2 linked regions of the Thermosphaera aggregans genome follow. The protein of the gene in region 2 interacts with the protein of the main gene of each other region in a pairwise test. Links are inferred from orthologs where the notes say so. Each region holds a gene or a part of one and is shown on either strand. Other genes may lie near its edges. The genes, in order: IMZ38_RS02130 and IMZ38_RS00080.

Region 1 (14,475 bases), 350 kb from region 2 along the record:
CTGAATCACACAGGGAGCTTGCCCGGGCCCTGGAGAAATGGGGGTTTGTTAAACCAATATAGTTTTTTAACTCTCCTGGTAAACGTATGCAATATCTCCTATTACCAAGTAGTATTTCCTATCCTGTTCGGAATATATGACTGGCGCGTCAACCCTCCTAGCCAGCGCGTCAAAATCCTCTGCACTCTCCACGATGACTGTTTTAAACCGGTACTCGTCTACACGTGCTTTCACAATCCTTCTCTTAAACTTCTTCCCTCCCTGTGTTTTGAACACCCCGTAAGACCTGAGGGAGGTGTAACCCATTACCGCTGCCAGCAAGCCGGTGGTTAGTGTTGAAATGGTTGCCACGCTTCTAACAGTGGATACTCTAACGCTAAATCCTAATGGGAGGGTCATCGTGTTTTCAATGGTTTTCTTAACTTCTTCACCGTAGGATGAGGTCAAACCGCCTGTAGATATTTCCAGGAGATTGTATATCTTGTTGATGCTTAGCGCTATAAAAGGTTTCAACTCGTAGGAAGCGTTAACCCCTGTAGAGTATGCGGCATGAATCCTGAGGCTCAAAGTAGTGTTTGCGTCAAACCTCCACGAGCTTACCCGAACCTCCTTGTCTATAGCGTCCACTAAGCCTTCCAGCTCGCTGATGTTGAAGGAGCCTTTAACCACAACCCCCTCGCCCGTCTCAAGGATCTCGGGGGTTATTGCGAAGCTTTTACTCCACGTTGAAGTAGTTATTAAGAGGGCAGGTTCAACACTGTACGTAATGCTTGAAACCGGGCCTTTCGCTGTGTTATTGTACACTGCCCAGGATAAGTTGAAGACATAATCAACTTTCTCCGCCAGGGAAAGGTAGACTGTTGAATAGGTCACCACAGTCGCGTAATCATATATTAGCGAGGGCTTGACGAGAACGCTGTAGTAGGGTTGGGAATTGATATCCGCTGTCTTGTACGAGTTCTTGTAGGTAATGTAGGGCTGAAGCCTATAGCTCTCGGCGAGGTAGAAAGCACTGGTAGCAAAGACCAGGATAGACACAACTGTGAGAAGTAAGAGGAGGCTTTTAACAACCTTCCCTGAGAATAAGCGGTTTCTAGATAGGATTTTGCTCAAAACAATACAACTCCTTTCACAACATGGTAAACGTAAACAAGGGATAATAAAGCAAGCATCAGGGATACTAGTGATGAGAAGCTGCGTAGAAAACCCAATAGAATAACTGTCGGCAACCCTACCAGCGGGATCACGGCTATAACTTTTCCAACAATGCTACCGCTGCAAGCCCACAAAGGATCGGGGCTTTCATTAGCATCCCCCCTTGTTACGAAGCAGTTGTTGCCTGATGGCTCAACGATCCGGTGAACAATAAGGCTTGAGTCCCCGGTGAAAACAATGACATCCCCTGTTTTCAGCTCGCCGGGTGAAACCGGTATTGCTACAACAACATCTCCAATATTGATTGAGGGAGTCATGCTGCCACTGCCCACTGCTAGCAGTCTCACCCCGAGGAGGAAGGAGCCGAGTAGTAAAATCGATAGCGCGATAAGCATGATTGAGAAGATTTTTGAAGAAGGTTTTCGAGCACGATATCCTGCAGGGACCGGGGCAGGCTTAGCCAGGGCGTACAGGGATCCTGAGAGCAGAATAGTCTGCAATGTTAATGTGAGAACACTTGTAAGAAGAGATGTAGAGGCAGGTATGACAGGGGATAGGTAGAAGAGACTAGCATAGGTTAATGCGTTCAATAACGAGGTTTTAAACCCGTACCTCCACGCTATGATCGATAAAACCGTGCTGTATGATGCAAAGGCAAGGTATTTTATAACCCAGTTTAAACCGGAGGGCACGCCCTCGAAAACATACGCGTATATGACTGCTAAGGGGAGTGCTGAAACAGCTGTGGCAAAAACAGAGTGGGAGTGTAAACGGGTTTTCACCGTGAGGAGGATTCTGGAAGACTCCGTGAAAAACACAGCTGTTAAAACCAGCATAGTCCTCAAGGCGAGCGTGAGAGGCGTTAAAAGTAAAGTGTTTAATCCAAACCCCCATATCAAGCCTGCTACTAGGAAAGATGCCAGGTATATAATCAAGGATAGAGCGTTGAAAGAATGCGACAAGTCCTCGCTCAACCCTTTCAGGTAGGAATAGTTCACGCTAAAACCTATAAGAAAAATCACTGAAGGAATTAAGTAGTATGCGTTACTGTAAAGCATTTTGCCCGTGAACAGAATAATTAGGGCTGAAAAGACTAGGGAGAAATATATGAATTGGATGTTTTCGATAAAAAAAGATCTGCTCATTTACACGCGCCTCGCAGGGGCTACTCTGGCCCTTGGATTGGGGTAACTGTGGACGGAGTATAATACTCGTTCCAAGCTATCGCGTCAAAGTATATTGTGAATGAGAGCGAAGCTCCCTGTGGAGCTGTCTGCAGTATTGTCAAATCGAAGCTTATGTCTGCTGACTGACAAGGATGTAGTTGCTTCCCGAAGTTGTCTCCCCACCATACTAGTATGTCGGGGTTTCCATCACCGTCCAAGTCAACTTCAACGCCTTGCTGCAGCTCACCCTCGTTTATCTCATAGTATTCGTGTCCGTCGAAGACAACTCTCCATATTTTCAAAGGTATTGTCCCATCATTGTGTACTTTGAAAGCTATGTGAGTATAGTACCATGGGTAAACGTTCACTAGGGTAACATTCATTGTGTCATAGTCTCCATCGCCGTCAGAATCTATTAGGGTGACGCTAGTGCACCCCACGTCCTTGTCGAGCTGGATGGCGCCTGGCATTGGGAGAAGGCTTGCGTTCCAGTCGTTCCCTTTGAACATTCCATAGCCCGGCGGAAGACCGCATGCGTCCAGCCAGATAGTTGGACCAGGCACGATCTCCCAATCAAGCTCTCCTGTTGACACGTAGCTGTTTGCTTTCAAGCTGTCAGTCCACATGGCTAGTCCTACGAGGACTGACACCCCTACGAGCGCTATGCTTAACATATACATTATGCTTTTATTCATTTGAATACACCTTATTACGTTGTTACGCTATGGTTTAATGCTTGCTATGAGCAAGCATTTCTCTCTGAAAAACTATGGAACCTCGTTCCACTGTGCGAACGTGAATTCCAGTTCGAACGAGTATGTTGTTAGCTCTTCGGCTTCCTGGTTCACAATTATGTGTATCCCTATAGGCAGGGATTCGCCTGGATGTATCTGAGTGTCCTCTGGAATGTCTAGGTAAACCGTCAATGGTTCCTCATCGTACTGTAGATTAGTATAGTTCAATAGTTTAACAGGTATCGTTCCAATATTACCAGCGTATAGTGTTATGAACGGTGCATAACCGGGGTATGCGTTGACCAGTGTGATGTTAACCTTGATAACGTTTTGCTCGTCATCGTAGATCTCCGGCGTTACAATGCACTGCGCTACATTCTTACCTTCCTCGTTATGGAAGGGTTCGCCAGCCTGGGGGTCTGGGCCCTGGTCCGAACACGTCCACTCGGTCCAGGCAACTCTTACCTCGCCAGTCTCGATATAAGTGTTTATCCACAATGTCTCCATCCACATAGCTGTTGCCACTCCTAGAGCTAGGAGCATTAACCCTATGAAGGTTAAGCCCATTATAGTTGATATAGATTTCATACATTACACCTTTCGGTTTGGGTTATTGTAAGCAGCTTTTAAAACACTAGTGCAGAAGTATTATGTATTAACCATATGTATTAACTATACATATTAAACCACTATTATCCTAACCCTTCTCTCCGGAGAATTGGATGAGGCTAGCCTTTCAACTACATCTTGTATTCTCTTGTTTCTCAAAACAATCAATAAGGGCATGCCCGTGTCGTCTGAGACAAGCAGTGAGTACGCGAGATTTCGAATTAAATACTGGGAGACAACTGCCTCGTTTAAAGATACTAGAAGGTGTTCAACACCCCCGTATCCCACTGTGAGGTGGATGTATGTTAACCCGGTTTTACCTATCACCGACCTGTAGGAAACCGTGAACTCCTGCGAGCCCATGGTCTTCTTGAAAACATCCCTGTAGAAGACGAGCTCGTCGCTCAGCAAATCCCTCTTACTGTTCAATACATCGTTGATGTTTTTCAACTTTTCAAGAAGTTCTATCCCTTTAGGGGTGATCGCGTACGCTATGTTCCTGTTATCTTCAAACCTTTCTACAAGACCGAGCTTTACCATCCACTCCAGGTACTTGTTAAGATTGCTACTGTTCAGGTTTGAGGCATAGAGGATATGGGTTTTAAGAGCTTTCTCCTCTCTTGCTATATAGTCTAGGATTTTTTCAACTATGTCGATTCGCGTTCTATTACTCAAGCATTAAACCTTCGTTAATCATTTAAATAATAAATGCATTTATCTACCTATAAAGCTTCCGTATATCTAATACATTTTAAAAAAGAAGTTAGTTATTTTTTATGAGAAATTGTTTAATCAACCATCACAGTGTATTTTAATAACCTGAAACTATCTCCACAGTGATCTCAGCATTGCTCAGCCCGAGCTCTACATAGAGCCATGCAACCATTTTATAACCTGGCTTAACCAGCACAGGATACCCTGCTAGGTAACCGTTCACGGGTAGGTCAGAGCACCTAACCCCTCCCCAGTAGGGCATGTAGCCTATGCCTGTTTTAACAGGCTCATATAGGTATGATATTGGGGTTAACTCGTATTCTCCTGAAGTATCGTTGATCTTGACCTCTATGTTCTCCAAGTAGAGGCTGGCTTCCTTATTATTCTCTATTACCAGCCCTATCCACAAGTATTCAACAACCCTGCTTCCAATAAGTATGTGTAAGGTGTCGTTGCTTGGCGACAAGAATGTTAAATCATAGCCTAGGCATCCATCACATCTGTAGCGTGCGAAAACCTTCCAGGACCCTATCTCCAAATACCCGGGGAACATGTGGATGTAGACGTTGGCTTTCAAAGTATCGCTCCATAAGCCATACCCGACGCCTATTAGTAGGATTGAAAGCAGGAACATCATGACTATGAAAACGTTTGTCAAAATACAAACACCTTGGTTTAAGATCACGCTTCAACTATTAATAAAGCAAGCGTATCTTTCATACATATGGATAGTACTCATCCTGGTTGAAACATGTTCCAGGACAGAAAGCACGCGACTGTTAGCAGTAATTACTCATTTCCTAGTAGCTGGGGCAAAGATATTTATTGGAATATGTTTCAAGTTTAAATTAGGGTTTAACCATGCCTAGACGGTGCTGTCATCGCTGGGGACGGTATAGGGTTAGGGCGCAGGTCGAGAGTAGCCTGGGCGTCACGGATATTTTCTACCTGCCTGTGAAGCCCGTTGCCGGCTTCAACCCGGGTGAGTGCGTTGAGATCTATGATTTCGAGATCGAGGCTTTCTCACTGGTTCACTACCAGGGTTTAACCACGGACGAGGCCTCGGAGAGGTTGAAGCTGTCTAAAACAACTTTTTGGCGAATACTAGAGCAGGCAAGGTTTAAGCTGGCTAAAGCGCTCATCGAGCATAAGCCTATTAGGGTTGTTTCGTCGAAACAGGAGTCGGGAGGGTCGAGTCCGTAGATTGAAATATGTTTCTTATTTCAGCGGAAAAATCCTTAAATATATAAAGGTATTTGAAACATATTTCTAATACGGTGTAAAAATGGATTGGCGTTGGATAAGGTCTTGGAAACCACATCCTGGAAAAGGGCCGTGGAGCAATCTACCACCCTGGGAGAGACCAGGCTGGTATTTCGGAAGAGGATGGTGCAGGCTGTGGACCACTACTCCGCTTCCACCGGTAAGCAACGAGGATGAGGCAAAGTATCTGGAGGAGCTGAGGAAATACCTAACCGAAGTCGTCTTGAAGGAAATAGATAAGAGGCTTGAAGAGCTCAGGAATAGGGAGGCAGGGTTGAAATGAGCAGTGAGTCCTCTAGCATTCAACCATTCATGGTAGCCGCGCCAGTGGTAAAGGTTGGGAGCGAGTACTATTTAACCCCTCACTTTGGGCGGGCGCCCTTCTTCGCCATAGTTCAGGTAGCAGGGAATGATTACAGGATTCTAGAGATTATTGAGAACCCCCATGTAAGGCATGAGCATGGCAGGGGGAGCAGGGTGATAGAGATGCTGACTTCACGGGGCGTAGACTCCGTAATAGTGCTCGGAATAGGTTATGGAGCATTCCGCTTGCTAAGGGAGAGCGGTGTTAAAATATACTATGTGCCGGTGGAGGGTGCTACGGGAAGCTTGGTGCCGCTTGGCAAAGCTGTTGAAATGTTCGTGAACAAACAGTTGGAGGAAGCATTAGAGCCCAGGGAGCTTGATTAATAAAATTCTGCTCGAATCGATCACCTAAACTCGAACTGGCTCAGCATTTTCAACCTTCCTCCTTAAACGCTTGATTAAAAATGCTACTGCCGCAGCCAGTATTAAGGCGAGACCTGCGATCACTATGTAGGGTATCCAGCTGTACATCTTGATCAGGAATATGCTGGTATCCACGAGCTCTATCTTAACACGGCTTACAATAACATCGCTGGACTCCTGCTCAAGCACTGTTAAAACACCCCTGGTGTAAGAGACTCTTGCACCATCGCTTGTCGTGTACTTGCCCGTGTACGAAGGATTTATCAACACCTCCTTAGACTCAGGGGTGAGGGCTGAAACATCTCTTTCAATATTTGTTGAAAACGTAAACCCGAGAAGCAGGAGTGCTGAGATTAATTGGCATTTCTGCTCATCGCCTTTCTCAAGATTTTCAAGCGCTAGAGAATACTTGACAATAGTGCCGTTAACATCCTTAACTGTGAGCCTGATCCTGTACACGCACTCGGTTCCTCCAATATTCAGGGACGCCCTGTAGGAGGCCCAGTCTCCCTGGTGGTATACAACGTTCTCAGCGTTCACTGAGACCGTTGCAGAAACTGTGAGCAATATTGCGAACAGGGTAATTGTAAGCTTAAACCATGCATGCCTCACTGGTAGACACCCAGCATTATTAACAGGCAACGTACATAAAAAGTGTTTCCAGAACTGAACACTATCGTATCTTTTTATCAAACCATCACTGATCTGCGTTGTTCCCCCACTCTGCATGGATAGGGAAGTTGTCTATCTCTTAATCTCAAACAAGCCCTGTGTTAACCTGGTTTTAAACCATAACATGATATTCGATAATTGGTTGTGGCATGTTTGTGGGAAAAGTTTATTAGTAAAACAAAACAAGTATCAACCATTAAAGGAGGCCTTATCAATGTACTATTTAGTGAAGACTAGGCTACTCCTACTACTCCTCCTACTAATAGGTCTCACGGCTCTCGGATGCGCAAGAATAACCCACGGTAGAACCATTAATGTACCAGGCGACTATCCCGAGATTCAAGCAGCCGTTGACAACGCTGAGAGAGGAGACATCATAATAGTCTCAAGAGGGGTGTACATGGGTTTCACAGTATCGAAGAGCTTAACGATAATTGGCACAAGCCCTGCCGAGGTAGTTGTAAATGGTAGAATAGTTGTTGAAGCAGATGACGTTCACATCTCTTCTCTAAAGGTTTTACTGGAAAACCCTACTTCAGGCCTCGACTCAGCGGTAAAGTTGTTTGGCAGGGGGATAGTTCTAGCCAACATCATCGTAGAGAGCGGTGCTAGCGGTGTTCAAGTGGGTGATGCAAGCCGCACGGAGGGGGTAGTCTCCCTGGAATCTGTTCAAATAAGCGCCGGCGGGGCTGAGACATACGGTACTCCCTCAGGCGTGTGGGGGGTGTGCAATAGTTTAACAATAACCTACTCAACAATACAGGTGTCAAACGGCATAGGCGTGTCAGGTTGCGGCAACACCGATATATTTTCAAGCAGTATCTCTGCAGGAAAGACGGCCTTGAAGATTGGAGCCGGAACGGTTAAATCATCCGTAATATCTTCCACAAACGAGAACGCAGTAACGCTCACGGGATCAAACGCGTTTGTAGAGGAGAACGAGATAACGGGGAAGATAGGGATTGATATACCTCAAACATCTTTAAGCAGCAACGAGATTAGAGGAAATAAGATAACAGGGAGTGACATAGGAGTTAGATTGGTTGGAAGATATAATATCATCCACCACAACACCATCAGCGGAAACCACGCGATCCAGCTACACGGTGACTATAATCAAATATCATACAACTACTTATCAGGCGGTAGAGGTGTTCACGCGGCTAACGGGCATGGAAACACCATATCCTTCAACCTAGTAAACATGACAGGCTGGGTTGGCATTTACATGTCAGAGTATACTTCGGAAAACCTCATATTCGGCAACACGTTTTGGTACTGCTACAACTATAACGCCGCGGATGACAGCGGGTTCAACCAGTGGTACCTGGAGAATGAGACACATAGAGTAGGGAACTACTGGTATGATCACACGGGTCCGGATGCCGACTCCGATGGAATAGTTGACCAACCTTACATCATTCCCTCTTCAACAGGTAAGCAATCAGTCGACAAGTATCCATTGGCGAACCCCATCATCCCACCATACGCATCGCTAACTGCTACCACGTCGAGCACCACCACCCTAACAACTTATTCGCCGACGACCACTAGCACGGAAACCTCTCAGACAAGTATGACGGAACAGGAGGCCCCAGGTGGTGAAACAATAACATATGTTGCAATATCCGCTATAATTCTGCTAATGCTAGCCCTGATCCTCTTGTTTAAAAAAGTGAGAAGATAGTTTAAATAGCCCTAGACACGTTTTCACGTCTAGGGCCTTTCTTGAATGCTTAAGCGTTAAACCAGCATAGGTTAACGGCAATTAACTTCCCTCGGGGTGAATACGTTTACCTATTATGAGCGATAATGACAAAGTCGTGGCCCCTTAACGATTTCATCTCGACATGGTTATTGCTGGAAGCTTCCCTGAACAATTTTCCTACACAGTCTGAAACATCTGCCTCCTCCCCTGTAAGGTTGAACAACCCGGTAACTTTATCCCCTTGCAACCATCTCTCCACAACCAGTACTTTATCGTTGCAGAGCCATGTCCGTGTGAAGCCATACCTCACTGCTGTGTGTTTCCTGCGTGTTTCAACAGCTTCAAGATAGGTGGTGAGAACCTCCTCATCCCATTCTCTACGATCCCACTTCATGAGCCTCCTGTTGTCCGGGTCGTTCCCCCCTTCAAGCCCTACCTCATCCCCGTAGTATATTGCCAGGGAACCCGGGAGAATGTTCAACAGGTTTATCAACAGCTTCAGCAACGTCTTATCTTTTTTCACTAGTTCAATGATTCTCGGAGTGTCGTGTGAGCCTAGGAGGTTGTAGAGCATGGTGGCTTGGTAGACGGGGTGGGAGGCTAGGATCTCCCCGATTTTCGCAACCATTTCCCGAGGGCTGAGATCGCCCTTAACAAGCGTTCCCAGGAGGATGTATCTGAGCCAGTAGTTCATGTAGGAGTCCATGTAATCCCTGTAAAGGAACGGGTGGTCGCATACCTCGCCGATGATGACGACATCCTTTGAATTCTTCTTAACAGCCCTGTAGAAGGCTTGCATCCAAGTATCCATTACACCGTGCGCAACATCTATTCTAAAGCCTCTGACGCCTCTCCCAATCCATGATTCGGCTACGTGGATGAAATACTTTAGGGTCTCAGGGTTTTCATGGTTAATCCTGGGCATTGCCCAGACAGTGTAGAAGGCCTCGTAGAAAGGCCTCCTATACCCTGCTCTAAAAATTAGGTTCCTTAACCCTTGATAATTGCATTCCTCAATCAACTTGACAGCCTGGCTTAAGAAGTCCTGGCTGGGTTTTTCAAGAAAGATGAACCAGTCCCAGTAGTCGGATTTCTCACGCCTGGTGAGAGCGTCCCGGAAAAACTGGTGGCAAACCCCCATATGGTGGAGTGTGATGTCAAGAACTATTTTTATGCCCTTCTCCTCGGCTTTCCTGACAAGCTCTTCGAAATCCTCAATTGAGCCGAGGTAGGGGTCAACGCCAAGGTAGTCTTTAACATCATACCTGTGGTAGCTACCGGCTGGAAATATTGGGGTTAGATAAATAGCCTCGGCTCCGAGGCTGACAACGTGGTCGAGCTTCTCCGTAACACCTTTCAAATCCCCGCCTAAATACCCGTGGCTCCTAGGAGCGGTGTCAGGCACTTTTACAGGGGGATCGTTTGACCGGTCGGCGTTGTAGAAGCTGTCGACGAAGATGTGGTAGTACACTGCGCCCATGTACCACGCTGGCTTGTCGAAGCCTTTAATATCGCCTGTGTAAACCTGAATAGGCTGCACCCTCTCCCCTACCCCGTTAAAACCATACGAGAACTCCTCCCCAGGGGCCTCGAGCCTGAAATAGTATGTGATGGCTTTCCCAGGCTTCTCCACAGGGACGTTGTGTTCGAAAACCTTCTCAAACCCTGTCTCATAAACCACCGACGCATCGTATTCTTCATTATTGACGACCAGTATGGATTTCAAAACCTTAACACCGGTTCTAAGCCTGAAAACATAGTGGTCGAGATGCCTGTGCAGGAATACTTCATCATTCTCATCGTGAACCACGTAATCCCTCGGATCCACGGGCGGCTTCAACTCCAGCCTACTCCCTTTGAAAGCGTTCTCCTCCAGCGTCATAACGTTTGGAAGGAGGATTGTATCCGGGTTTTCAGGGTCTAGGATGTTGGTGAAATCGTTGTCCACGACGAACCCGTAGCCATATACTCCTGGAAACAGCTCAAGAACAGTGAAACCCCTGCCCCCTTTCTTGGCAAGCCTTTTGAAGCCTGGGAACCAGCTTGTGAAATTACCTACCAGGTATATTCTCCTAGCGTTCTCGGGCCATTCACGGGAAAACTCTACTAGGAACCCTCTGGCACGCCCACTACTTATCATCCTCCGCCCTAGGAGCCTGAACAATCCCATCACTCCTGGCAATTTTAAGCTGTCAAAGTAATTCATATTCATCAACGGTAATTAAACGTTTAACTATAAACCAGTATACCCTCTAACAATATGTCAACGCTTCAATAATGTTTAACAATGACCTCTGGAAACCAGGGAGGCCCGTCATTATCTGGGAGTAAGGCAGCGCCGGGGGCGGGATTTGAACCCGCGCGGGCGTGCGCCCACTGGCTCTCAAGGCCAGCCCCTTAGACCGCTCGGGCACCCCGGCTCCTATTATGGTTCTAGGTATAGGAGAATATAACCTTTTTTACTACGGGCTTCAACAACCCTGTAGGTCTCCGCCGCCTTTCTCCTCAGGTAGTCACCTCCTCTGGCTAGAACAAACTGTGCGAACCCTCCCGGCGCTAAATGGTTAGCCGCTCCCAGCACTATTTCCTCAACAATCCTCATGCCTGCTGACAAGGGAGGGTTGGAGTATATCGCGTTGAAAACCTTATCCTTTACAGGCTCATACCTGTCTCCCTGCAGGATTAAAACCCTGTCCCTAACCCTGTTTAACACCGCGTTGTGCTCGGCTGTTTTAACGGCAAGCGGGTTCACATCTGTCATGTAAACCCTGAGCCTCGGGTTGAGCTTAGCTAGCACAATACCTATCACGCCGTACCCGCATCCGACATCTAAAACCTCTCCCTCAGCAGGGGTTTTGATGTTTTCAAGCAGGAGCCTCGTCCCCTCGTCCACCTGCTTGCCCGAGAAAAGGCTCGTGTATGAGACGAACTCGAAAGTGTGCCCGTGTATTGTGAAGGGGATTAAAACCTTCTCTCCGGGTTTACCGGGCTTGAAATAATGCATTAGCTAGCCCTTTCCACCGGTCTTCCAGAACCTGGGGTACACGCCAGTAGGCATTAAAACCCTCTTCGTCTTTGCAACTATGCCTTTCTCCATCGAAGCTATTTCGCGAGCATTCTTCAACGCCTTGGCCAGGGCGACCAGTTCTCCCTTAAGCGTGAAAACAGCCACGGTAGCCCCTGCTGAAACGTTCTCGGTAAGCCTTACCACGCCGGGGGCTGCTAGGCTTGCTCCGTGAGCGATCGCGTCAACAGCTAAGTCATTGATCACTATCTTAGGAAGGTGTGTCACCGCTGTCTCAACTGGCAGGATTATTCTTCTAAGCATCCTCTCATCTTTTTCAAACCTCCAGAGGTACAGTGCCTCGCTGACATCCTGGAGTTTTACAAGTGTTTCATCCTCCCTGTAGGGGCCTGTCCTCGTCCTCCTCAACTCCCTCATGTGAGCCCCTACCCCGGTGTATAACCCAATATCGTGCGCGAGCTTTCTCATGTATGTTCCAGGATCGCATGAAGCCTTGACGAGAGCGAACCTGTCCTTGAAGTCGATGAGCTCTATCTCGTGAATCCTCCTGGTTCTCAAAACTCTTTTCACGCTTGACCTGAGGGGCGGTCTCTGATATATTTCGCCGGTGAAGTATTTCAATGCTTCAGTAAGCTTCCCGATCTCCACGTCCCCGTGGAACTGTATCACCATCACGTACTCCTTAACCGAGTGGACGACGTTGCCAATAACCTTTGTGCTATTGTCCAGCCCTACCGGTAAGACACCGGTCACCTTGGGGTTTCCCCGCCCCGCGCGGGCTCTAGGGTACCCCCGTGACCGGCTTTGTCAATGTTGAACAGCTTCTTAACCCATGCTACAACCTCGTGGCTGGTTGGGCCCGGAGGCTTATCCAGGTTTATCACGCCGTACGATATGTGTTCTTCAATGCTTCTCTCGTACGGGAGCTTCCCGTGTGAAGGGTCTGTTTCAACATCTCTGAGGATTATCCACTTATTCTCGTAGCCGGCTTTCCTGGTTATGTAGTCTATAAACTCCACGCCTTTAGCGGCTAAGCTCATAAAACATGAACACCTTGTAAACAAAATATTTTGTTAACAGCTTAAATAGGAGAGAGCTTTGGCTTAACAACCTGTGTCATAAAGTCTGTTAAGCCTGAGGTGCCGATGGCTTTTAAAACATCCTCGTCGCTAGCGCCTTTCGGGATGTTCACGATCTTGTCGGTTGGCTCAATATGCTTTATATTGGTCTTCCTCCTCCTAACCCCGGTTAAGGACTTGGGGCCTGTCACGATTACGAAGTTTTCATCAACAATGTCGACAACCACGCATTTACGTCCAGCCTCCCTACCAGCAACCTTAACACATATCCTGCCTATTTCAATAGCCGGCATGGGTAAACACCTCTATATATCTCCTAATCGTTTAACCACGATCTCCCTTTAAAACCTTATCTATAACAGTCCTAATGATCTGAAAGGCCTCGTCAACCCCTATTATCTTTGTATTGATTACGACGTCGAAGATGGATAGGTCGTCGAGGTCTATGCCGTAAAACTCCATGAACCTTTTCCTCTGTGCGTTCTCCCTGATAATTGTCTCCCTGTAAGCCTTCTCCAAGGGTATGTTATCCCTGCCTGCAATCCTGAGGATCCTGAGAGATACTGGCGCGGTAACAAGTATTTTAACATCCATCATGTCCGAGACAATCCATGCTGAGAGATGCCCGTCCAGTACGATGTTGTCCTCCCTGGCAACCTCCATGGTCCTCCTATCTATTTCCAAGTCTATCCTTGGATCCTTCACGGCCAGCAGGCTGAGCTCCTCAAGGGATAGCCCCCTGGATCTCGCGTACTCCCTGAATATCTCGCCCGCGGAGAAGTATTTCAACCCGTAGTGCTCCGCAATCTTCTTAGCCTGAGTAGTCTTCCCGCTACCCGGGGGGCCGCTGACCGCTATTCTAACCAAGACCCGTGGCACTCTCCTTTAGAGTTGGGACAAGGCTGGCTGAGCCGCTACAGCTGCGCTCTAACCGCTTCCCTCAGCCCTCTTGCAAGGCAGTCGGGGCAGACAACGCCGCCGTACATTCTCTCAGGTCTCTTCTCGGTTTTAGCAAGCTTGGACATCTTGGAGGGCCTGAGCGAGGGGACACCGTTCAAGGGTTTCCCGCAAACCGAGCACTTGGCAACGCCTGGCCTCCTCTTCTCGTAGTGAACCACTACCCTGCCGGACGGTGTTCTAACGCTTACCCTTCTCCAGCTCCTTGTCCTGAGCATTGGGCGCGGCATGAGTGATCACCGTAAGCAGGCTTAGCCTATTGTTTCATGAATATTGTAAGGATTTCTTAAATTTTATGGAGGAGATGGCTCCTCGGAGAGCTTAACCTTCTTGTTAACGAAGTAGAGGGGTAGGGCGAAGGCGAGAATGGAGATGAAGGTTACATGGGTTGTGAAACCCCCCTCCTCTAAAGGCACTGAGAGGAGGGGTATGGCCACGGGTATTTCAACCCATTCAACACCCGTCCATGAAGCAATAGTGATAACGGTTAGCAGCATTAAGACATACATGCCTATGAACACTGAGAACTGTGTTAGAAACAGGAGGAGCATCCTCCTCTTAGCTGTTTTAACCATGAGCCTGTACCTCCTGATCCGCCTCACATCGCCCTTGCTCCTAGGGGTTTCGGGGATTTGAACGCTCCTGTAAACCTCGACCGCTTCCT
Region 2 (14,438 bases):
TGTAACATACATGGCTTGAGGTGAGCATGTGTTCGAGATAATACTGGTAGGGATCGTGTCGGCCGTGATGCTTATACTACCCTTACTGCTCGACGGGTTGGAGAGGAAGGTTAAAGCAACTATTCAAACACGAATAGGACCTCCCGTAACTCAAACACTATACGACTTCCTCAAACTCATGGGCAAGGAGGTTAAACCCTTCACGGGCTCCGCCTTAGCCACCTACATGGTGTTGCTAACCATAATTCTACAGCTCTCATCACTGATTGCTCTAAACTACTTCATCATCGTGGAGAGGAGTTTTCAAATCCTGTTCACAGGGCTAGCTTTATTCCTGGTTGCTCAAGCATCAAGCACTATGACACCCCTCCTCGTTCCAAACCCGTTTTCACAGATAGGAGGTTATAGAGAAGTTGTTGTCTCCCTTGTGAACGAGTTTACAATGATAATTTCTGTTGGGGTTATCTCCTTCATACTGGGAGGGGGAGCCGCCTACCCATATACTTACATAGGGCTTTTATCCGCCATGATAACATTGTTTGTAACGAGCTACGTGAGCACCGGGCGCCCGCCCTTCGACATTGCTGAAGCAGAGGTTGAGCTTGCATCAGGGGTTTTCGTAGAGTTCAGCGGACCCTTGCTCGCAGCCTATGTTTACGCCTTGTTGAGTAGGAGGCTCCTTGCGAAAATGGTTCCCCTCGCGATCATTCTGCAAGCCTTAACCAGCCCAGGGCTCCTGACACCCCTCATCCTACTACCGCTAATAATTGTAATGTGGGTTATCTACGGTGTTGCCGCCACGGTGGTTGGGAGGACTAGGATAGATCTTGCTCCTGCAAGCCTTCTCAAGCTTTATATACCTTTAATGGCATTGTCTATAACAGGGTTATTGATAGGTGTTTATTATGCTTAAAGATCCTTCTACAATAGATAAATACGTAAAACTAGCGGAATCCGCCGGCGCATCGATAACCGTGGACGGTGACACAGTCCACATAGTATCCAAGCCGGAGCACCTCCCCGGGTTAGCTGGAAAGCTCTTCAACGAGTTTAAATGCGTTCACAGAACCTGTGTTGCAACCGATGAACGACCCTTAAACGGCTTCTTCTCACTCACCCATCTTTTCACAGACGACGCCAACGGCTTGTACATTACTTTGAAAACCTATCTGGAGGGAGACAAGCCCAGGGCGCCGAGCATTGTTGACCAGGTCCCTGCTGCAGACTGGTGTGAAATGGAGGCGCGGGACCTGGTTGGAATAGAGTTCGAGGGCAGGAGCGCCTACAGGCTTGTCCTACCGCCCGGCTGGCCCTCAGAGGTCTACCCGTTGAGGAAGGATTTCCAGTACGATAAACGCCCAAACATGATTCCCGTGAGCGAGAAGGTGTCGGTTACCGAGGAATCCTCGACTGTGCCAGTGGGGCCGTACCATCCCGCGCTCCACGAGCCCGAGTACTTCGAGCTGTATGTTGAAGGAGAGAGAGTGGTCGACGTCAAGTACAGAGGTTTCCACGTTCACAGAGGTATTGAGAAGCTTGGAGAGTCGAGGATGACTTACCAGCAGGTAAACTTCCTAGCTGAGAGAATATGCGGGATATGCGGGTTTGAACACAGCACTTGCTACGCTCTCGCGGTTGAGAAGGCTGCTAAGCTCGACGTCCCCGAGAGAGCCCAGTTCATCAGGAGCATAATCCTAGAGGTTGAAAGGCTTCACAGCCACCTCCTCTGGCTCGGCGTGGCCTTCCACCTAGTGGGTTACGACGCAGGCTTCATGCACATGTGGAGGATTCGCGAGAAAGTAATGTATCTTTCAGAATACCTCACAGGGAGCAGGAAAACCTACGGGATAAACCTTGTCGGGGGAGTGAGGAAGGATATTAACGAGGAGAAGAAGTCAAAGATCCTGGAGACCCTGGAGACTCTTGAGAAAGAGTTCAAGGAGCTAGTAGAGGTAGCGGTCTCCGTGCCCCAGGTTAAGCGGAGGCTGACCGGGACCGGTATCCTACCGAAAGAGGATGCTGTCAAGCTGGGGGTTGAAGGCCCTGTTGCAAGAGCTTCAGGCATAGATAGAGACGCTAGAAGAGACCTGCCCTATGCTGCTTACAAGCATGTATCTTTCAAAGTACCAGTCTACACTGAGGGAGACAACATGGCGAGAGCCCTGGTAAGGGTTGACGAAACTTTAGAGTCTATCTCGATGATAAAGCAACTCCTCGACCAGATACCGAAGGGCCCGATACGTCTCGAGGAATTCGACATTCCCCCAGGTAGAATAGGAGTCCAAGTCGTTGAAGCCCCGAGAGGAGGCGATATCCACTTCGTGATAACCGGCGAGGGCAAGCCATACAGGTGGAGGGTTAGAGCTCCAACATACAACAACATCCCTGCTTTAAAAGTGATGCTGAGGGATCAGCCCTTGGCTGATGCCCCGTTGACAATAGCAAGTATTGACCCATGCTTCTCCTGCACAGACAGGGTTGTAGTGGTAAAGGAGGATGGATCCGTGCTCAAGCTCAACCTGACACAGGGTGTTAAACTATGAGTGAAAAGCTCAAGCCGGCTAAGCTCATAGTAATAGCTACTAAATCGGGAAGAGTAACCAAGAAGTATCCTTACGAGGAGCCTCTCGTATCCCCTGATTTCAGAGGGTTAATAGAGATAGATGAGAGCAAGTGCATTGGATGTGGAGCCTGCGTTAACGCGTGCCCGCCTAACGCTCTCCAGTTGATTAGTGATAAGGAAACCACTGTAATCCGCTACTTCATAGGGAGGTGTATCTTCTGCTGGAGATGTATCGACGTCTGCCCCGTAGGCGCTATTAAAGGGACAAGGAAGTTCGAGCTAGCCACAGATGATGCTTCAGACCTCTACGTGCACGTGGTTCACAAGAGAGCTAAGTGTGAAACATGTGATAGAGAAGGAGGGACTCAGAAAATGCTGTACTACGTGGTGGAGAAGTCGCCGGTCACTGAGGAATACCTTAACGACTGCCCTGACTGCAGGAAGAAATCCTTCGTAGAGTCGGTAGCCAAGAGAAGAACAGGTGGTGTTAGTGAGTAAGTTTTTAAAGAAAAGCCTCTGGGTTTTCCACCTCAACACAGGAAGCTGCAACGCTTGTGATATTGAAATACTCGACGTTCTAACACCCTTTCACGATGCTGAGAGATTCGGGGTGAAGCTTGTAACCTCACCCAGGCATGCTGACGTCATACTTCTAACAGGTCCGATAACGCTTGAAGCTCTCCCGAAAGTAGTCAACGCGATAGAGGCTGCTCCAAGACCCAGGGTTGTAATAGCGCTCGGCTCTTGCGGAGTAGGGGGAGGTATCTGGCATGATACTTATTCAACGATAGGAGGGATTAAAGGGCTTCAGAAAATCCTCGAGGAGAAGGGTGTTAAGGTTGACGCTTTCTACTATGTTCCAGGATGCCCTATAAGGCCTGAAGCCATACTGTACGCTGTTGCAATGTTCAAGGGCCTTGTATCGAAGAAGGTTAAGAGCGAGATCAAGCATGCAGAGTGAGAAAGCCCAGGTATACCTGTGCAAGTACACGTACTATGAGACACCGTTTTCAAGACACTTCATTAGTGGTGTAGCGAACTGTATTGAATGGGGCAGTATTGGTCTAGACGAACTCAGGAAAATCCTCGCGGTAGAACACTACGAGGTTTTGATGAGAGAGGGGCAGGTAATCCTGACCGAGCCGAGATATTACGGGGCTTTAACAGGACAGGAGTATAGTGGAAGAGAATACATAGTGCTCAAGTTGATTAAAAAGTAGTTTTCAAGAAACCAATGCTTAATCCAAGAACAGTTACAAAAGTTCCAATTATACCGCTGGAATCAGGCTTCTCCTCGTTAACTATTATTGAGAAAACCCTCCCAACAACAGGGGCTATGAGTGTAGGGAGGGCTGAAACCTGAACACCTCCTATGCTTAAAGCTTTAATGAACAAAGCCATCCCTAGTCCAAAGCTTAAACCTCCAGCTAAAAAGCCAAGGATGAATCCTTTTCGAGAAAACGATTCCTTAACAACCCGCGACCCCTTAATACTTGATGCAAGAGTGAAAACATACAGGTTTCTCACCACGGTTAGGAAGAAGGGATCCCCGTGCAGGGTGGCAAGCCTTGAGAAAATAGTGCTGAAACCCCAGAAAACGGCTGTGAGAAAAGCCGATAAGTACTCTCTTCTACTTGAAACACTCCCATAACCCCTGTATATCAAGCTCACGCCGAAAACCGCTAGCAGGGTCCCTATCAGGATGTGGTAGTCAGGGGTTTCGCCTAGAATTAAGATGGAGATGAATTCTGCTACGAAAACATACATGTAGCCTATGGTTATAGCGTTCCCGCCGCCTATGCCCCTGATAGCTTTAACGTAGAAAATATCCCCGAGAAAGGGGCCGGATAAGGCGCTTAGAAATATTATCAGCAACCCTGTGAAATCCGCTTGATACGTTGGAGAAATCGTGAAAGTGATGATCAACGTGAGGAGAAACGCGTAGAAAGCTCTCACACCGTTAACAGTGACCGTGTCTAAGCCTTCCCCATACTTTTTAATCACCACAGGGTTAAACCCCCAGAGCACCCCGGCGATCAGTCCGTAAATCATCGGCAGCATTGAGTACCCCTTTATTCATCAAAACAGGGATGCGTTAAAATAAATTACCAGTTTCAGAAGCGCCGGTGGAGAACCGCCTTGAGGGCGTTAAAACACATCGAAGCCTTTAACCCGTTATCAACCAGGGGCGGGAGCCTCCTGGAGTGCTTAAGGCTGGATCTCTGAAAACTTTATAAGCACAGTAAGTAATGGTATTCTAGATTGGAGAAGGGCGTGCAGAGAGCCCGTGACCCGGGTTCAAATCCCGGCGGCGGCGCTCTCTCAATTCTTACACTTTGAAAAACAGGTGTAAAGCACGAGGATTTCTTTGAAACATTGAAAAGGGGAGAAGGGCGTGCGACAGGCCCGCATACTAGGCCGGGCTATACTACGGCGGCATACACAGTTTGATATATCTTCAGTAGGAGCTTTTAAATTTTAACCATTAAACTGGAAGCAGGAATCCTGGAAGCTATACTGGGACATAGTAGGGTTTCTCATCTAGTTTAAGTACACCGCTAAGCTTCTTCATCTTAACCCTGTACTCCACGTACTTGTCCTCCGGGCTGAACCTCGGCGGGTGAGGGACCACTAGTTCTGACCCGCACACCGGGCACTTAGAAGCTGATAAAGTATATCTACCGCATCGCGGGCACTTTCTCATCAACCAGTTCAAGCCTTCTCCTCCTCAATACTTAACTCTATGTGATTGCTTCTGCAACACTTCTCCAGCGTTTCAACAACCTCCGCCATGAGGGTTTCAGCGGATTTATAATCCTGCGAGTACAGGTCTATAACATATCTTGGGGAGCCGGTCACGTATATCTCGTGCTTCACGTTTTTCCCGTTTAAAACCTCAGAGACCTCTCCGAGACACTTTCTTATCCTTTCAACACCGTCAGGAGTTATGGAGCGCATGACCAGTATTCTCCTAACCCTGACCTCCTTAACCTTTACATGCTTCCCTGCCTCCTTTATAAGAGCGTCAACCCATTCCTGCGGAACCCCCGCTTTCAACAGTACCTGAGGCCCTGTGGAAACAGCCTCCTCGATAGCGTACATCGGGTCCCCGTAGGCATCCTCTAGCCGCCAGATAACCTCCCTGTACGCGTCTTCAATCTTCTTTCCAACCTGCTGGGCGACAATCTCCGTTATCTTGCAAGCCTTCACATATCTTTTCCACCATAGAAGCTTCCTCTTCCTCTCATTATCCGCTACCTTCTTAAGCGAGACATCTACCTCCTTCTTCCTCCTATCAACCCTGATCACTTTCACAACAATCTTCTGCCCCTCCCTCACAACCTCCCTGATATCTCTAACCCATTTCGAAGCAACCTCGCTCCACGGGAGGAATGCTTTCAGCCCATTATACTCGTCCAGTGTTACGTAGGCACCGTAGTCAAAAACCTCTACCACTGTGCCTATAACGTAATCACCCACGTTCGGCAACTCCTGCCTAGCTATCGGCATTTCAAAACACCCCGCTTAAACCACTAACGTTTAATCTGTATATTAAAACAGCATAATTAACCTCATATGAATAGTATGATACTGTTACCGAGTAGACTGGTTTAGCGGAGACGTTGACTAGTTCAAAATACTTTAACGTGCTTGAAAGCTTGCTCTGACTATACAGGACGTTGTAGACGTTGAAACCTGCCTTGGACAAGCCGTCAACGATTACTGCGGCAAGCAGTGTTTCACCGCCTTTAGTGTTCCAGGCTAGTGGAACCTCGTAAACAGTCCTGCCAACACCAGTATTAATGAACTCCAAGTACGACTTGTTCATCAGTGACGAGTATACTGGAAGCCTGTACAAATCCCCTGCCGCGGCATAGTAAGGTAGCTGTACCCCATACAGGGAGGAAACTCCTGGAATTACTGCTCCAAGATACGCGTTATTGGATTTACCGCCTGTGAGGCCTATGCTGAAAGCTGTTGAAACAACCAGGTAGATTGTTGAAACCCCGGTTGTTTCAGAAATATTCTTCAATATTTTCACAGCCGTTAACTCATCGCTCAACAATACCCATGACGTAAGCCTCTTGTAGCTTACATCGCTCAACGGGGTTGACAAAACCTTAACGCCACCTTCACCGCCAACATATCCGAGCACCCACCATGAGTAATCCCAGTAGGAGACTACGAGGACGCCGCCGCTTGTGCTTGACAAGTTTGTTTTCAACGCCTCCAGCGCTGAAGCCCATGCGCTCTCGTTTAAAAGCTTCTCTCCAACGCCCAGGTAGAGGTCCATGTCTGCTAAGTAGATGCTTGGCTTAGCCGCCATTACTGATGCTGAGTAGACAGCGTTTGCTGCTACGCCGCCAGCCAGAATCATTATTGAAAGCGCTGCAAACAGTATTCTCCTCCTGAAATTCTCAACGATCATTGATGAAGTAAACAGTGAAGCAAGCGTGATCCCTACTAACGGTGCCAGGAATACTAGGGATAGAAGCGCAGATGTGGGATCCACGTAAGGGAGGACAAGGCCGAGGAGGAATCCTACAGGGAAAACCGTCCTGTCAAACCCTCTCCCTGCTAGGATCTCGCTTCTGGAAAACACTATCAACCCCATCAAGCTGAAAATACCGAGGATCCCGTAGTCTATGACAGGGTTAAATCTCCGAGAGAATATTTCCGCGTAACCCGTTAACAACCCTGTTTTCAACAAATATATTGATAGAAGGGTTGAAAAGATCGCGAGGAACAATGCCGCGAAGAATTTAACGCTTGCTTTCTCAAAGCTCTTATAGGATAATCCTGCAAGTATAATGGGGGCTCCAAGCCAGATAATCCCCAGCATACATATGCTTGCCAAGTAGCTTGTCCCAAGGAAGAGTACTGGGATAGCATAGGCTGCTAACCAGGCTGTTAAACCATGAATGCAGAGTGAAGGCTCCTTCTCATAAAGAAGCGCTAATAGAAATGCAACGCCAGTAACCACTGACAACGCCCATGAGCCAGGGTAGAGCGTTAGCGCAAGCCCGTAGACGGCGGTCACGGCGATAAGAATTATCTTCCTCCTCGTGGACAAGTATAGGGCTGTAAGCGCTACAGCCAGCAATCCTGTGAACACCCAGGCTGGGAACCCGTAGTTGCTGGGCTTAAACCAGTATATGAAAACCGGGGACGTGGAGAGGAGCAGTGTTGAAAACCCCGCGATGAAAGCATCCTTGAAAACCAGGAAATAAAGAAGGAATGCTGATAGGAGGAGGGACATCCCGCCTATCAATGCTAGTTCCATGGGCTGAATCCTTAAGGCGTTGACAGCGTAGTACACTGTTTTCAACACCCATGCGCAGGCATTGTGGAATGCCCCGCAATAATCTTCGAGACTACCCGAGGTCTTAGCGTAAGACACTATCCAGGCTGCAGCATCGTCTGGAATGTTCTGGTAAGCAGGGTTAAACATGAATGCAAGGTAAACATACAGTGTTGCAGAGACTATTAGCAAAGCAATGCCTGCGACAAACCTAGCGTTCATTCAACCACCATTTCTAACTGCTTACTTTATTCACAGGTCTGTCAAGTAATAAAGATTTTTATTCAAAGCAGGAGATACTTGGAACCGTGGAGATGTTGATGAAGGATCGCTTTAGAAAAGAGCTGTACTCGCATCTCGTCGAATACGATGTCGTACTAGATAAGGCGAGAAAATACTCCCTCATACTCGCAGGAGTATCCACCGTTGCTGTGCTAGGGAACTGGGTCTACAACATCATGAACCTCCAGTACTTCAACCCGAACAGTGCCACACAGCTAATAGCGATTTCAATACTGTACTCATCACTAATCCTGTTCTCCGCAGCAATCGGCTTCATACTGCCACACTTCTCAACCTATGTGAGGCCAAGGGTTTTCAAGGAGATGAAAGATGAGAGAATCCGGGTCCTGCTTCAAACATCCATGCTCATAATACTGTCAATCACTCTGGCTATAACCTTCTTCATAGCTTACAGCTTCTACGCGCAAGTTGTTTAAAACTAACCAACGTTATCTGAATACTCTACGATAGGGTGTTTCAACGTTACTAAGCAGTCTTGAAGAACCCCCTTAACCAACTGAGCCTGGGTAAGCAGGGCTATGTCGCCTTTACGGAAAACACTGTCGTCAAGCCTGCAGTCGCTTGTGAATAAAACCAAGTACTTGTTGCCGAGCACAATGTTTTTCGCGGACAGTATAGCCTGCTCAGCCTTAACCAGTCTCTTAGCAAGCTCCAGCACTTCTCTATCGAAGGATTCTGGCAATTCCTCACCTCCCAATACTGTTTTAACAACCCTCGTCCTCGACAACATTTCAGCGTCCTGCTCCAAGTTTGCAACCATGTCTCTAACAATGACCCTAGACCTGGCATCACCCACGTCTAACCCTAGAAACGCCTTCTCAACCAACCCCCTGACTTCTCCAATCCTGCTAGAAGGTATTACTTGAATGTTCCTGGAAAACATTTCATCTCTGATTAAACGTATCAACGGGCTACTCAAGCCTTAACCTCCAAGGATTTTATATTATATAAATGCGCCAAGCCCTTTAAAACCACATACAACGCGTCCTCTGCATCCAGTTCCATTTTAACCCCTTTGCGAAGATCAATCCTGTTTCCATATATTGGTAAGCCTGGAAAATCAACCAGCGGGGTTACCGAGATTTTCCCCTTGAACGGGGAGAGGTCCTTGTACGTGAAATCCATGAACTTAGAGACATCGCTTACTTCAACAATCTTCAACCCTGATTTACAGTTCAAGCTCCCAACGAACCTGGAAAGCCTTGACAAGTCCATGGTTACAACCTTATCTATCGACACGCAAACGCTTTGCAACATGATTGAGAGCTCGTCCACGCTTATAGTGAATACTTCCTCATTCCTCAACCTATCCTTCCGTAGGATACCGGCTTTCTCAGCCTCAAGCTTCACCCTTCTCCTCAACCCATACTCCACGTTGGAGAATACGACTCTTTCCTCCCTCTTAAACCGGTAGGTGGGGAAAACCCTTTCTTGGTCAAGGTTTTCACATGAAACATAGTCAGCAATCAGCCTTCTCTCTTCGCTGTTTAAAGTAAGCACTGACTCATCGGATACTCTAACGTGGAAGCCTCTGTTACCGGAGAAGAAGATTTTCACATCCTTAAAGCCCAGGTCGCTCGTTAATATGTCCTTGAGCTTGACAGCTTCTTCAAGAGCCCTCCTAACGCAATCCCATGATAACAGGGGGATTTCCAAAGGCTTGCCGCCGCTCTTGCACGAGTCAGGCTTAACATCGTAAACCTGGTTATCCTTGATGCAGACGTAGTATGATTCGCCGCAACCCTGGTACTTGTCAGCGTCGATATCGAATATCAGCTCCGAGCCCAGCCACCCCTTAGCCTCCATGGGCTGTGCTGAAGGGTTCTCGTAAAGTGCGGAGGAGTAGTAGAGGTGGAGAGGGGTCTTCTTACTCAAAATATACTCGTACAACCTGTCCATGTAGGCGAAAGAAAGATGTCTCAGGTAAGCCCCATCCTCAAGGCTTTCAAGAGCTATTTCCCTCTTATGAATCTCGGGAGGAGGTTGTAATGGACGCTTCTTGTAGTAGCTCCTTATAATGTTCCTTAAAACAATACTACTCTGATCTCGGAGCGACATAGAATGTCAGCTTGCCCTCTTGAGGTAAGCCGTACTCGAGTTTGATAGGTGCATCATTGCCAAGCTCTATGTAAACATACTCTGAAACCTGGGCGGCAGCCGTTATGTTGACCAGGTAGTCTACTGTGAAGCTGGAGGTAGAGTGTGAAGCTGCCTCGAACTCTAGAAGGGCGCCGCTCGCAACTGAAAGCTCCACCTCTGCCTCGGCAATATCGCCGGATGCTTTAACAATGATCTTCTCCTCCTCAGGAACTGCTTCAAAAACGATTGTATCGCTAATAGGCTCCATTTCTTTTACAACGTCTTTGAGAATCTTGGGAAGCATCTTGGCCTTCACGGGCAAGTTCAGTGATAGCTCAGGAATATCCTGGGCGGGGATATCTAGGTTTGGAATCATGAACCTTCTAAAACCCCTGCCTCTGAAAACTATGGAGAGCCTGCCGTCCGGGGTCTTCTCAAGGATTAGCTCGTCACCTTTACCAGCTCTTTTAAGGATTTTTGTGAAATCCTCCATTCCAACGCCGAAGTAATCCTTACTCTTAACATCGTAAACAGTAAATGCTTCCCTAGGGTAGACGAATTCAACGAGGACGATGCTAGATGGATCCAGAGCTCTAAGCCTCAATCCTGAATCATCTATTTGAAAAGCAGCCTCGTCAATTATCTTGGCTATAGAGATCATTGAATACCTCCATACCCTGGCGTCGCGGAATTCAAGCCTCAAAATCCTCCCCCATATATACTCTTTAGATATGTGAAGTGTTAAATAAAAACACGGCTGGAACTACTCGTACTCCCGCCAAGTGTGACCGCATTTAACGCATTTGTAAAACCTTGTCGGCGGCTCGTCAGCAGCCCTTGTCTGAATCATCCAGTAGTATGCCTCATGGTTGCCGCATTTAGGACACGTAGCCTCTTTCGTAACAGGCAGTTTAGAAGTGTCAACATCGCCGACAACTATTGTCTTCTCTCTCGTAGAGTGCTCGATCTTCGATGAAACCTTATACTTCTCGAGCTCTCTTTCACCAGCTTTCATCCTGTAACCACACTTAACACAAACCAGCTCCGTGGTTTTCGACGACTTCACCGGTTTCATTAACCCTCCGCACTTGGGGCAAAACCTAACCATTCAAACCACCATGTTGTTTTAACTATGGTTTCAACACACTTTTATAGTGTCCTCGCTTTGAAGGCTAGGTAGGTAAATATTGTTCAAACACTTTATTAACTTCAGCACTAGCGAGCACTTCTCCCACTGCTTCAACAACGCCTCCCCGCCCTCGAAAACCCTTAATCCTAGGAAGCCGTAAGCGTATTTATCCCCGGTGCAGTTAACAATGAATGACAGCTCCTCCCTAGTTTTTAGATATGTTAACAAGTCTCTGGGGTTTAAAACGAGTGACCGAGGGATTACGGTGAGTTCTTCTAAAAATTTCCCCTGTAAGTTGCCAGGACAAATGTTTTATCAGACTCTCCTATGGTGAGAACCCTGGACTCCTTCTTAACGCTCACCTTATCGAAGCCTCCACCGCATTTTTGAAATCGCTCAGCTCACTCTTTATCTTATCCACTATCTCCCTCAATACTTCCCCGACATCCGCGCCTTCTTGAACAGTTATCACGAACTCTATCTCCTCCCTTAAAGGATGCGGGACACGGTAGGATGCGTAAGCTACTTTAGGATGCCTCAACGCCTCCTTCATCAACAGGTTGCCGAGCGTGTGATCCTCGCCTTTAATCTTGATCGCGAGATGATTAGAAGTTTTCGCTAAAACCTCGATCTCCACGAAACCACCTCATCCGTTAAGAAGAGGATACTCGATATTTCTTAATAAATTCATCGACCCCTTTATCCCATTCAACAGCCAGTGATAAAAGACCGTTCATCTCGTTAATCGTTAAGTGTCCAAGCCTCAGTGACTCGCTTACAATGTCTTCAAGACCCAGACCTGTCGCAACTATCAGCGTTGTCAAATAATACTTCCCAGCCGTCCCCTTAACCCTATCCCTGACCAGGGCGACAGCAGCATCTATTCGATTAATCAAATCCATGAGCACATCCAAGCCCGCGTCAGTATATATGGCTTCATCCATGGAGGAGTAGCTTGCTTTAAAGCCTTTGAGACCCAGCAGCTTAACCAGGACCATGGGCGGAAACGTCTTACCCGTTTGCCTAGCCAGGGATTTCAAGGAATACTTAACCAACCCCTTCCCGCCCGGCCTTCCCGAGCGCTTAAAATACTCCTTAATCACCGCCCAAGCCTTCTTGATATCGGTTGAGTACCCGTACATTTCTATTAGCATTCCATCCTCCCTAACCTCGTACTCAACAGTATCGATCGAGGGAAGCTTCTCCGAAACTCTCTGTATGATTTCAACGCACTCGTCGTGACTGCAGTTGACGTAGAATCTTCGCTTAACCAGTGGCAAGTAATCACCTTAAAACATACAAGTATCCAACCCCTATCCTCCTGGTCTCCACGCTTCCGCAGGAAGTGCACTGGAGCTTGTCCCCTGCCTTGTATAGAACCTCCCCGCACACGCTACACTTAGCTGCTATAACCCCTAGCCCGGGATCCTTGATTGAAACCTGGTAGGGGATCGTGCTGTTTATCACTCTAGCCCTCACTATATCGCCAGGTCTTAGAACATCCCACATTGTCTTCACGTACTCGCTTGAAACCTGCGTCACGTGGAGTATGCCTGAGAAGTCTACTGGGGCACCGTTAGCATTGTAGATGTTCAGGACAGCTATGTCATCGCTCACGCTTAAAACAATTGCCTCAACCAGGATTCCAGGCCTCAGCCCTAGCTCGCGCTTGTTTGCTGGGCGAACCGTTATCGTCTTCTTCAACTTATCCATCACGACGGTTCCAACCACCAGCGCTCTGAGATAGCCTTTCTTGTCTACGTAGACTCCTTGAACCGGCAGAGCCTCCTCCTCAACTCCCAAGGCTTCACCGGGCACCACTGCTTTAGCATTGCTCATCGGAAACCACCCTTCTTAGCACTATGAATAAGCTTTTAAACCTATATATCCTTGACCTGTGGGTTTCGAAAACCATTGGAATCTCGAAATCAAGTATTTCCGTAAGCTCTAACCTGGAATTATAGGAGGCGGCCAGGTCTTTCAAAATCTTTAACAAGCCGGGTGAGTATTTGTGAATACTGTAAACACTCTTGGCATACTGCAGAGCCCTCCTCAGGAAGGCTACGTCAAGCCCCCTGTTCTCCCTCACCACTCCGAAAGGAGGGTTCATGACAACAGTGTCCACGTTGGAGAAGCTCAGCTGTGAAGCATCCGCGACGATGAAAAGTATTCTCGGGCTGTACTCGCTGAAGTAATTGTTTAAAACGCTCACAGAATGCTTAACCGCTTCCTCATCAATATCCACGCACAAGCCTAGCCTAGCTCCCAGTAGAAGAGAAGCGTAGAGAAGCCTCCCATCACCGCATCCCAGGTCCGCAACACTCCTACCCTCAACATCACCGTTCATGAAAGCCCTCCACGACATGTGGGCCACTATCCAGGAAGGAGTAGGATACTGCTCCAAGCGTCTCTTCAAGCCTTTGAGGCGGGGTATTTTAGAAATTATTATCTCAACCGTTTTCTTATCGAAAACCTTCACCATGGGAAAACATACTCCTCCCTGCCCTCTAAAACCATTAAGAGCTCCCCCGGTGTGAGAACGGGCTTGTAGAAGTTGGATAAGTCATCTATGGGGAGTCTCGGACAGCTCGCCACCACGTAGAAGTCCAGCTTCAAAGAATTGTCTATCGCGATCAACCTATCCATGGTAAGGTAAGTCGAGGATATCACGTACGCCTCATAACCCTTCCTGCCCGCCAACTCCTTCAAAGCCTCAACCAGCCGGGGCCTATGCTGCCCAGGCAACCCCCCGGTTATTATCCCCAGCGTTCTCATCGAGGAGTTCTTAACCTTGGAGACAAGGTAAAACCTCTTATGCAGGTGTTTCGAAAACTCACGGGAATAATCCATGATGGACTCTCTGTAAGGATCAATGCTCACGAGAGGCTTTCTCAGGGATAAGTAGGCTCCAAGGTGGTGGAACAAGCCGCCAGCGATCAGTAGGTGCGCATCAACCTTTTCGTCGAGAGCGGCAACAGGTGTGTAAATGCACCCGAGAACGGGCTGTTTCACCTCGTAAATCACGAATCCCTTACCTGACAAGTACTCTCCTACTTGACTAC

The links.
Region 1: the proteins of IMZ38_RS00080 (region 2) and IMZ38_RS02130 interact in binary tests that used the Methanocaldococcus jannaschii proteins (3 or more experiments, as listed by UniProt). The link is inferred for Thermosphaera aggregans from one-to-one orthologs.

The regions. Positions count from the first base shown.
Region 1 is NZ_CP063144.1:361,694-376,168, reverse strand. Bases 10,644-13,630 are described here. They hold IMZ38_RS02130 (RNA-guided pseudouridylation complex pseudouridine synthase subunit Cbf5), read right to left. Parts: upstream 12,529-13,630; coding sequence 11,758-12,528; downstream 10,644-11,757. Other genes in these bases: cmk ((d)CMP kinase), read right to left, coding at 13,179-13,630; IMZ38_RS02125 (50S ribosomal protein L14e), read right to left, coding at 12,857-13,147; IMZ38_RS07300 (tRNA pseudouridine synthase A), read right to left, coding at 12,525-12,815; IMZ38_RS02135 (class I SAM-dependent methyltransferase), read right to left, coding at 11,176-11,754; IMZ38_RS02145 (glycoside hydrolase family 13 protein), read right to left, coding at 10,644-10,914. Outside these bases: rbcL (type III ribulose-bisphosphate carboxylase), read left to right, coding at 1-62; IMZ38_RS02200 (hypothetical protein), read right to left, coding at 67-1,113; IMZ38_RS02195 (signal peptidase I), read right to left, coding at 1,110-2,153; IMZ38_RS02190 (hypothetical protein), read right to left, coding at 2,321-3,016; IMZ38_RS02185 (hypothetical protein), read right to left, coding at 3,089-3,643; IMZ38_RS02180 (winged helix-turn-helix domain-containing protein), read right to left, coding at 3,737-4,339; IMZ38_RS02175 (hypothetical protein), read right to left, coding at 4,476-5,036; IMZ38_RS02170 (DUF134 domain-containing protein), read left to right, coding at 5,240-5,581; IMZ38_RS02165 (DUF5320 domain-containing protein), read left to right, coding at 5,664-5,924; IMZ38_RS02160 (NifB/NifX family molybdenum-iron cluster-binding protein), read left to right, coding at 5,921-6,331; IMZ38_RS02155 (hypothetical protein), read right to left, coding at 6,356-6,982; IMZ38_RS02150 (right-handed parallel beta-helix repeat-containing protein), read left to right, coding at 7,098-8,729; more of IMZ38_RS02145, read right to left, coding at 8,836-10,643; more of cmk, read right to left, coding at 13,631-13,721; IMZ38_RS02115 (50S ribosomal protein L34e), read right to left, coding at 13,769-14,041; IMZ38_RS02110 (7tm Odorant receptor), read right to left, coding at 14,105-14,475. UniProt on the Methanocaldococcus jannaschii protein: Could be responsible for synthesis of pseudouridine from uracil-55 in the psi GC loop of transfer RNAs.
Region 2 is NZ_CP063144.1:10,654-25,091, forward strand. What follows is about bases 3,678-6,627. They hold IMZ38_RS00080 (RNA-protein complex protein Nop10), read right to left. Parts: upstream 5,280-6,627; coding sequence 5,076-5,279; downstream 3,678-5,075. Other genes in these bases: IMZ38_RS00070 (hypothetical protein), read left to right, coding at 3,678-3,783; IMZ38_RS00075 (DMT family transporter), read right to left, coding at 3,773-4,624; IMZ38_RS00085 (translation initiation factor IF-2 subunit alpha), read right to left, coding at 5,276-6,073; IMZ38_RS00090 (hypothetical protein), read right to left, coding at 6,075-6,627. In the rest of the region: IMZ38_RS00045 (hypothetical protein), read left to right, coding at 1-19; IMZ38_RS00050 (NADH-quinone oxidoreductase subunit H), read left to right, coding at 29-913; IMZ38_RS00055 (hydrogenase large subunit), read left to right, coding at 906-2,543; IMZ38_RS00060 (4Fe-4S binding protein), read left to right, coding at 2,540-3,061; IMZ38_RS00065 (NADH-quinone oxidoreductase subunit B family protein), read left to right, coding at 3,054-3,524; more of IMZ38_RS00070, read left to right, coding at 3,514-3,677; more of IMZ38_RS00090, read right to left, coding at 6,628-8,087; IMZ38_RS00095 (hypothetical protein), read left to right, coding at 8,186-8,584; IMZ38_RS00100 (hypothetical protein), read right to left, coding at 8,587-9,075; IMZ38_RS00105 (DNA primase small subunit domain-containing protein), read right to left, coding at 9,084-10,226; pcn (proliferating cell nuclear antigen (pcna)), read right to left, coding at 10,204-10,950; IMZ38_RS00115 (transcription factor S), read right to left, coding at 11,011-11,355; IMZ38_RS00120 (hypothetical protein), read right to left, coding at 11,386-11,604; IMZ38_RS00125 (DNA-directed RNA polymerase subunit L), read right to left, coding at 11,735-12,013; IMZ38_RS00130 (DUF2067 family protein), read right to left, coding at 12,030-12,656; IMZ38_RS00135 (exosome complex RNA-binding protein Csl4), read right to left, coding at 12,661-13,215; and 2 more genes. UniProt on the Methanocaldococcus jannaschii protein: Involved in ribosome biogenesis; more specifically in 18S rRNA pseudouridylation and in cleavage of pre-rRNA.